DNA from 2 places in the Pelagerythrobacter sp. Soil_C_18 genome. Region 2 is predicted to be linked to the other one. Evidence: riboswitches for the same ligand, from Rfam matches in the RefSeq annotation. Region 2 holds a riboswitch; the other holds the start of a gene.
What was found. A riboswitch is a leader RNA that binds a small molecule or an ion and turns the genes downstream of it on or off. The one in region 2 is predicted to bind cobalamin.

Region 1: linked by a shared signal. The riboswitch ahead of AC3A5N_RS15485 (TonB-dependent receptor plug domain-containing protein) and the one ahead of metE (5-methyltetrahydropteroyltriglutamate--homocysteine S-methyltransferase) in region 2 are both predicted to bind cobalamin.

What each region holds. Positions count from the first base shown of each region.
Region 1 is NZ_JBDGIU010000008.1:72,988-76,515, reverse strand. Features, by position in the region: gene AC3A5N_RS15485 (TonB-dependent receptor plug domain-containing protein) at 1-1,911, opposite strand, end outside; cobalamin riboswitch at 2,001-2,229, opposite strand; gene AC3A5N_RS15480 (cell wall hydrolase) at 2,483-3,528, shown strand, end outside.
Region 2 is NZ_JBDGIU010000001.1:155,333-158,860, reverse strand. Features, by position in the region: gene AC3A5N_RS00700 (AraC family transcriptional regulator) at 1-190, shown strand, start outside; gene AC3A5N_RS00695 (hypothetical protein) at 365-634, shown strand; cobalamin riboswitch at 1,279-1,483, shown strand; gene metE (5-methyltetrahydropteroyltriglutamate--homocysteine S-methyltransferase) at 1,591-3,528, shown strand, end outside.

The DNA.
Region 1 (3,528 bases), on a different contig from region 2:
GCGGCCGGGCGTGCCGTAGCCGGCGGCGGTCTGGTAGTCGGTGTCGAACAGGTTCTCGACCCGGCCGAACAGCTCGAACCGCTCGCCGAAGGGCAGCGAGGCGCGCACCGAGGCGAGCGCGTAGCCGTCGAGCGGGGTGGTGTTGGTCGCGTTCTCGAACGAGTCGCTGACCATCCGCACGTCGCCGCCGATCGTGAAGTCGTGGAGCGGAGTGCGCCAGTCGGCGGACAGGGTCAGCGCATGGTGCGGGCGCCGGGCGAGGACGTTGCCCTGGTTCGCCGACCCCGCCGTGCGGTTCTCGGTGTCGACGTAGGCGTAGACCGCGCGGGTGGTCACCCGGTCGGACGGGCGCGCGCCGAGCTCGACCTCGATGCCTTCCGCGCGGACGCGGTCGGTGTTGTCGTAGTAGCCGAACGGCCGCTCTACGCAGAACGGGTCAGTGCCTTCGAAGCAGCTCACGAACTCGATCTGGTCGCGCGCGTCGCGACGGAAAGCGGTGAGCGCGCCGTAGAAGCGGGACTTCGTCAGCGAGCGGTCGCCGTGGACCAGGCCGATGTCGTAGCTGGTGCTGCGTTCGGGCTGGAGCGCCTCGTTCCCGTAGTCGGAATAGAGCTGGTAGAGCGTCGGCGCCTTGAAGCCCTCGCCCACGCTGGCGCGCAGGCGCAGGTCGCGGGTCAGGGCGTAGCTGATGTCGCCGCCGAAGCTCGTCTCGCTGCCGAAGCGCGCGTGGTCGTCCAGCCGCACGCCGGCATGCGCCGCGAGCGGGCCCATCTCGATGCCGAGCTGGGTATAGGCGCCGAAAATGCGCGTGGTCCGGCGCTCCTCGGCGGAGGTGCTGAAGGCCTCCCACTCGTTCTCGGCGCCGAAGTTGACCAGCAGCGGACCGATCGGGCGCCACTCGCCGCGAACTTCGGCCCGGTCCGAATGGCCGTCGCTGGAGAAGGTCGGTTCGTCCGAGGCTGGATTGCGGTTCACCCGCTCGGTGTCGGCGAAGGAGTAAGCGGCGCTGACGAACAGCGGCCCGGTGTCGTAGATAGCGCCCGCGGAGGCCGAATACTGGCGGGTGTGCTGCGTATCTGCGGTATCGCCAATGCCGGAGAAGTCCGGCAGGTAGCCATCGAGGTCGAGGTCGCCTTCGGCCCAGCGGCCGCGTGCGAAGATCTCGAAGCTGGGCGAGAGATAGAGCCGGCCCTGCCCGCTGGCGGTCCACTGCTCGAACCCGTCGGCCTCGGTGCCGTTCGCGGCCTGCGAGAAGCCGTCGGTGGTGTAGTAGCTGGCCGAGGCGCCGATGAAGCCGAGGTCGCCTCCGAGCCCGCCCGAGACCGCGCCCGTGGCGGTGTCGCGCGAACCGTATTCGGCGCTCGCCTGAAGCCCGCTTTCGGCGCGGGTCGAGGCGACGATCACGCCGCCGATCGCGTCCGAGCCCCAGATCGTGCTGTTCGATCCGCGCAGCACCTCGATCTTGGCGAGGTTGCTGGTGAGCAGGTTGCCGAAGTCGAACGCGCCGCCGGGCGAGGCCGGGTCGGCCACCCGCACGCCGTCGATCAGGACGAGAAGCTGCTCGCCCTCCGCACCGCGCAGGCCGACGTTGGTGACCGCGCCGACGCCGCCGTCGCGGCTGACGACGAGGCCGGGCACGCGCTCGAGCACCCGCGTCAGGTCGGCGCCCTGGATGCTCCGGATCTCCTCCTCGCCGATCACGGTGACGGCCTGGCCGGTATCCTCGATCTCGATCCGCGTGCCGGTGGCGGTGACGGTGATCTCCGTCTCTTCCGGCCGGAAGTCGGCGAAGGGATCGGCCGAGATCTTGGGCGTCCGAGGTTCGGACGTCGCTTCCTCGCCGCTCTCCTGCGCCTGAAGCGGCGCGGTGAGCGCCACGAGACTTGCACCGATAATCAAGTAATTACGCATGTATCCTCCTGTCACGAACGAAATGCCGCTCATGACGGAGCGAGGGCACACGCCCTCCCCGCTTGCTTCCGGTACACCCCGCCCGGCAGCGCGAACGACCGTCATCGGCAGGTCTCCTGGCTCCCGGATCATAGCGGCCCGCTCCGCCTTCCCGGCCGTCCGAGGGACGATGCCAGTGGCGCGTGGGAGCGGGCGCTCCCCGGTCACAGTTGCGGGGGCAGCGGGGGCCCCTGGAGACTTGCTCCATACCCCCTTCCCTCTTCGGTCCGCCCTCCCTTGCGAAAGGGCAGGCGGACAACCCATGACGTGGGCGCGCACTAGCGGGGCTCTCCCAAAGCGGCAAGACGCATCGCGAGAAGCAAATATTCAGCATCCCGATTAACCGGCGCTTGCGATCTGTACCGCCAAGGGACGCCCGCGACGGGGCGGTCGAAGCGCGCCTTCGCTGCTGATACGCGCTGGCCGCGCGCCCGCATTGCCTCTCGAATCAAGGACAGCCGTGACCCCTGCCCCCGCTTCCGCTGCGAGATTCCGCACGCGCCGCAAGCCGGCGACGCCGTGGGCGCGCCTCATGCGGCGCCTCAGCGGACGGCGGATCCTGGCGCTGGCCGCGGCGATCGGCGTGCCGGCGATGGCGGCGCCCGGCGACTGGACTGCGTTCGGCGAACCGGCCGCCGCGCTGACCCAGGCGGAGGCGGTCCAGCCGCTCGCCTACGAGCGCGCGGGGCAGAACTTTCCCGGTTCCGCCTTCTACTTCCTCGAGGACGCGCCGCGCGTCGACTATGCCCTGCCCGAGAACGCAGCCACGCTCTACGACCCGACGGGCACCGGTGACGGCGTCGCCGCCGAACTGGCCGCCGCGCGGGTCGCGGGGCCTGCCGCCGCGGCATTCCGGCTGACCGGCACCGGCATCGACAAGGCACGCGCCCTGCACTGCCTGGCGAGCGCGGTTTATTACGAGGCGGCGAGCGAAGCGATCGGCGGGCAGCGCGCAGTAGCGCAAGTCGTGCTCAACCGCGTGGCCCACCCGAGCTATCCGAACAGCGTGTGCGGCGTGGTGTTCCAGGGATCGGAGCGCAAGACCGGCTGCCAGTTCACCTTCACCTGCGACGGTTCGCTCGTGCGCAAGCCGATGAAGGCGGCGTGGGAGCGGGCGCTGACGGTCGCGCAGCAGGCGCTGGCGGGCGAAGTCTACCAGCCGGTCGGCCTGGCGACCCATTACCACACGATCTGGATCAACCCGTACTGGGCCCCGAGCCTCGACACCGTCGGCACGATCGGCGCGCACCGCTTCTACCGCTGGCGCGGCGCGGCGGGGCGGCCCGCGGCGTTCACCGCCAGCTATCGCGGCGCCGAGCCGGCGGCCGCGCCCCATCCGCGCTCGTCCGCGCCGGAACCTGCCGCAGCGGCCGATCCGGTGGCGCTCGCCCGCGCCTATGAGCAAGCGCGGACCAGCGCGGCGGCGGCGAGCCCCGGAACCACCGCTCGTGCGCCGGCTCCCGACTATGCGCCCCCGGTCGAGGCGCGCGGCGGCGACGCGGCGTTCACCGCGGGCAACCTGCCTTCCGGCGGCACGATCCGGCCCGAATACGCCAATAGTGGGCGGTGGATCGCACA
Region 2 (3,528 bases):
GCTGATGGAGGCGCTCTCCCTGCTAGCCGCTGGTAGGCCGATCACGCAGGTCGCCTTCGAAGTGGGCTATGAGAGCACGAGTGGATTCGCTTCGATGTTCCGACGCGCATTTGGGGCGGCGCCGAGCCAGTATCTGCGTCCGCCTCTGGATGACCATCAGGGCCAAGAGAGCGGAGCGATCCGGGGTTGAAGCGAAGGTTAGCCATGACCCAACGAGGCTGTTGGCAGCGCCGATAATGCTTCGACACGCACGCGTACGGGCCTGTGCCGAGGGTGGCAGCACACCTACGCCGGAGGTGTAGGTGGGCTCGGGTGCTTGTATTATGGCAAGCCCGCGGATAAGCTTGCATGGTCCCACGCGGAGATGGGGCTCGACGTTGACCCTTCCGCCTATGTCATCCTGCGCGACCCGGTCAGCGGACAGACGCTCGCGCGCATCGGCGAGGATATGAGCTGGGCAGGCCCGGCGAGCGCGGCCATCGACGAGGACCGCAAGCGTGCCTTGCAGCAGGCCTGCGGCGCGGGCGAAATCTATGTCGTCGGTTCGCCTCAGGCCCAGGAGCGATTCCTGACGCAGTATCCCCATCTGCGTGAGCCGCAGGTGCCGCCGCAGCCCCCAGGTTCGGCGAGCTGAGGACAATCCAAACTGGTGAACGTTCCGCGTTGCTTGGCTCCGGCGCAATGCAATGAGGCTGATGGCACAAGGGCGGCGGATCTGCCGCCGCCCTTGCGTGAGATTCGACCGAGCAGCCCCGGCCGCCCCTCAGGCTATTGGGGGTCCGGTGATGCGTCGCTGTCTTGCGGGACCGGTTCGCCCGTCACATCGTCGATTCCATCGCCATCCGCGTCGACCGGCTCACTCGTGGGTTCAGCAGTTGGATCCGTCGGAACAGGCGCAGGTTCCGGTGCGGGTTCCGCCGGCACAGGCTCTTCCGGAGCGGGCGGCGGAGGCGTGTCAGTGTCCTGGGCCTGGAGCGCGGTTCCGCCCACAGCGAGCGCCAGCGCGAGCGAAGCTTTGGTAAGCAGCGAGTTTGACATGATCTTCATTGACCGTCCTTAGTTTGCAACGTCCCCTGGTGACGCGTGGACGGACGGATCGCACAAAGGCTCCCGGTGGCGCGACGGGGCGAGATATGAATCGGACGAAGCGGATAGGCTCGGGCTGACGAGAAACCGGCGCCACGCCCGCAGCGGAGCGGCTGGCTCGGCGGCCTTGCACGAGCAATCTGGATATAAAGATATCTTTATATGCCTCTTGACTTCGCGGAGCAGACCTCCGAGTAGGCGCGTGTCGAGGTTCTCCGCGGCGGCCATTGCCGTCCCGGAGCTAAGACGGGAAGCCGGTGCGATGCCGGCGCTGCCCCCGCAACTGTAAGCGGCGAGCAGACAGTCGAGATGTGCCACTGGCGGACTTCCGCCGGGAAGGCCTGACTGTCTGCGGTGACCCGCGAGCCAGGAGACCTGCCTCCGACGCGATAACGTCCACCGGCGGGGTGCCCGGTCTGGTCGCTTGCATGGCGCGCGGCCGGACTTCCCGCGGCGCGTCCGGCGTGCGTGCCCGATCGGTTCCCCCGTCCTCATCGGGGTTCTATGAAGATGACCGTCACCGTTGCTACACTTGGATTTCCGCGTATCGGTCCCCGCCGCGAACTCAAGTTCGCGCTCGAGAAGTTCTGGGCCGGGACGATGACCCAGACGGAACTCGAAGAGGCCGCCTCCGGCCTGCGCCGTGCCAACTGGGCCCGCCAGGGCGGGCTTGGCGCAGACTGGCTGCCCTCCAACGACTTCTCGCTCTACGATCACGTGCTCGACACCAGCATCATGCTCGGGGCTATTCCGGCGCGCTACGATGGCGAGAGGAGAGGGCCTGCCGGCCTCGAAACCTATTTCGCGATGGCGAGGGGCGCGGCGGGCACCGGCGATTGCTGCGGCAAGGCACCCGCGAGCGTCACCGCCGGCGAAATGACCAAGTGGTTCGACACCAACTACCACTTCATCGTGCCCGAGATCGAACCGGGCTGCGCACTTCGGCTCTGCCACTTCAAGCCGCTCGAGGAATACCGCGAGGCCCGGGCACAAGGATTCGAGACTCGTCCGGTGCTGCTCGGTCCCATCACCTGGCTCAGCCTCGCCAAGGGCCGCGGCGTCGATCCGTTCGATTTCCTCGACGATGTCCTCGGGCACTACGCCACCCTCCTCGGCTTGCTCGCGCAGGCGGGCGCCGCATGGGTGCAGGTCGACGAGCCGATCCTGGTCACCGATCTGTCCCAACGTCAGCGGCGCGCCTTCACCCGCGCCTATGCCAAGCTGGCCGGCGCCGGCCCGAAGCTGATGCTGACGACCTATTTCGGCGGCCTGGGGGATAATCTCGGGCTGGCGGCATCGCTTCCGGTCGCCGGGCTCCATGTCGATCTCGTCCGCGCGCCCGATCAACTGGGCGCAGTGGTCGAGGCGGTGCCGGAGGACCGCCTTCTGTCGCTGGGCGTCGTCGACGGGCGCAACGTGTGGCGGACGGATATCGCGGGCCTGATTGACCGGCTCGCGCCACTTGCGACGGAACGTGATCTCGTGCTCGCGCCTTCATGTTCGTTGCTCCACGTGCCGGTCGATCTCGCGCTTGAGACGAGACTGGACGAAGAAGTGCGGCAATGGCTCGCGTTTGCGGTGCAGAAGATCGAGCAGCTCGATCTGCTCAAGCGTGCGCTGAATAGCGGCCGCGAGGCAGTGGCCGAGGACCTTGCGGTGGCCGAAAAAGCGGTCGCGGCGCGACGTCTGTCGACGCGGATCCATGATCCCGCGGTAGGCGCGCACGTCGCTGCGCTCACACCTGCGATGCGCGAGCGTGGCGCGAGCTATACGGAGCGCGCCCGTGTGCAGGCTGATGTGCTCGCGTTGCCCGCCTTACCAACCACCACCATTGGTTCGTTCCCGCAAACGCCCGAGGTTCGCAAAGCGCGCGCGGAGTACAAGCGCGGCGCGATGGATGAGGCGGCCTACGGGGCGTTCCTGCGGGCCGAGACCGAGCGGGCGATCCGCTGGCAGGAGGACGTGGGGCTCGATCTGCTCGTCCACGGCGAATTCGAGCGCAACGACATGGTGCAGTACTTCGGCGAGAAGCTCGCGGGGTTCGCCTTCACCGTCAGCGGCTGGGTGCAGAGCTACGGATCGCGCTGCGTGCGTCCGCCGATCCTCTACGGCGACGTATCGCGGCCCGCGCCGATGACGGTCGACTGGTGGCGCTATGCGCAGGATCTGACTGACAAACCGGTCAAGGGCATGCTCACGGGTCCGGTGACGATCCTCAACTGGAGCTTCGTCCGGGACGACCAGCCGCGCGAGGAAACCTGCCGTCAGATTGCGCTCGCCATTCGCGACGAGGTCCTCGATCTCGAAGCGGCGGGATGCAAGGCGGTCCAGATCGACGAGGCAGCCCTGCGCGAAGGGCTGCCGCTGCGCAGACGCGAGTGGCAGCACTACCTGGATTGGGCAGTCGATTGCTTCCGCCTCGCCGCAGCGGGCGTGGGGAAC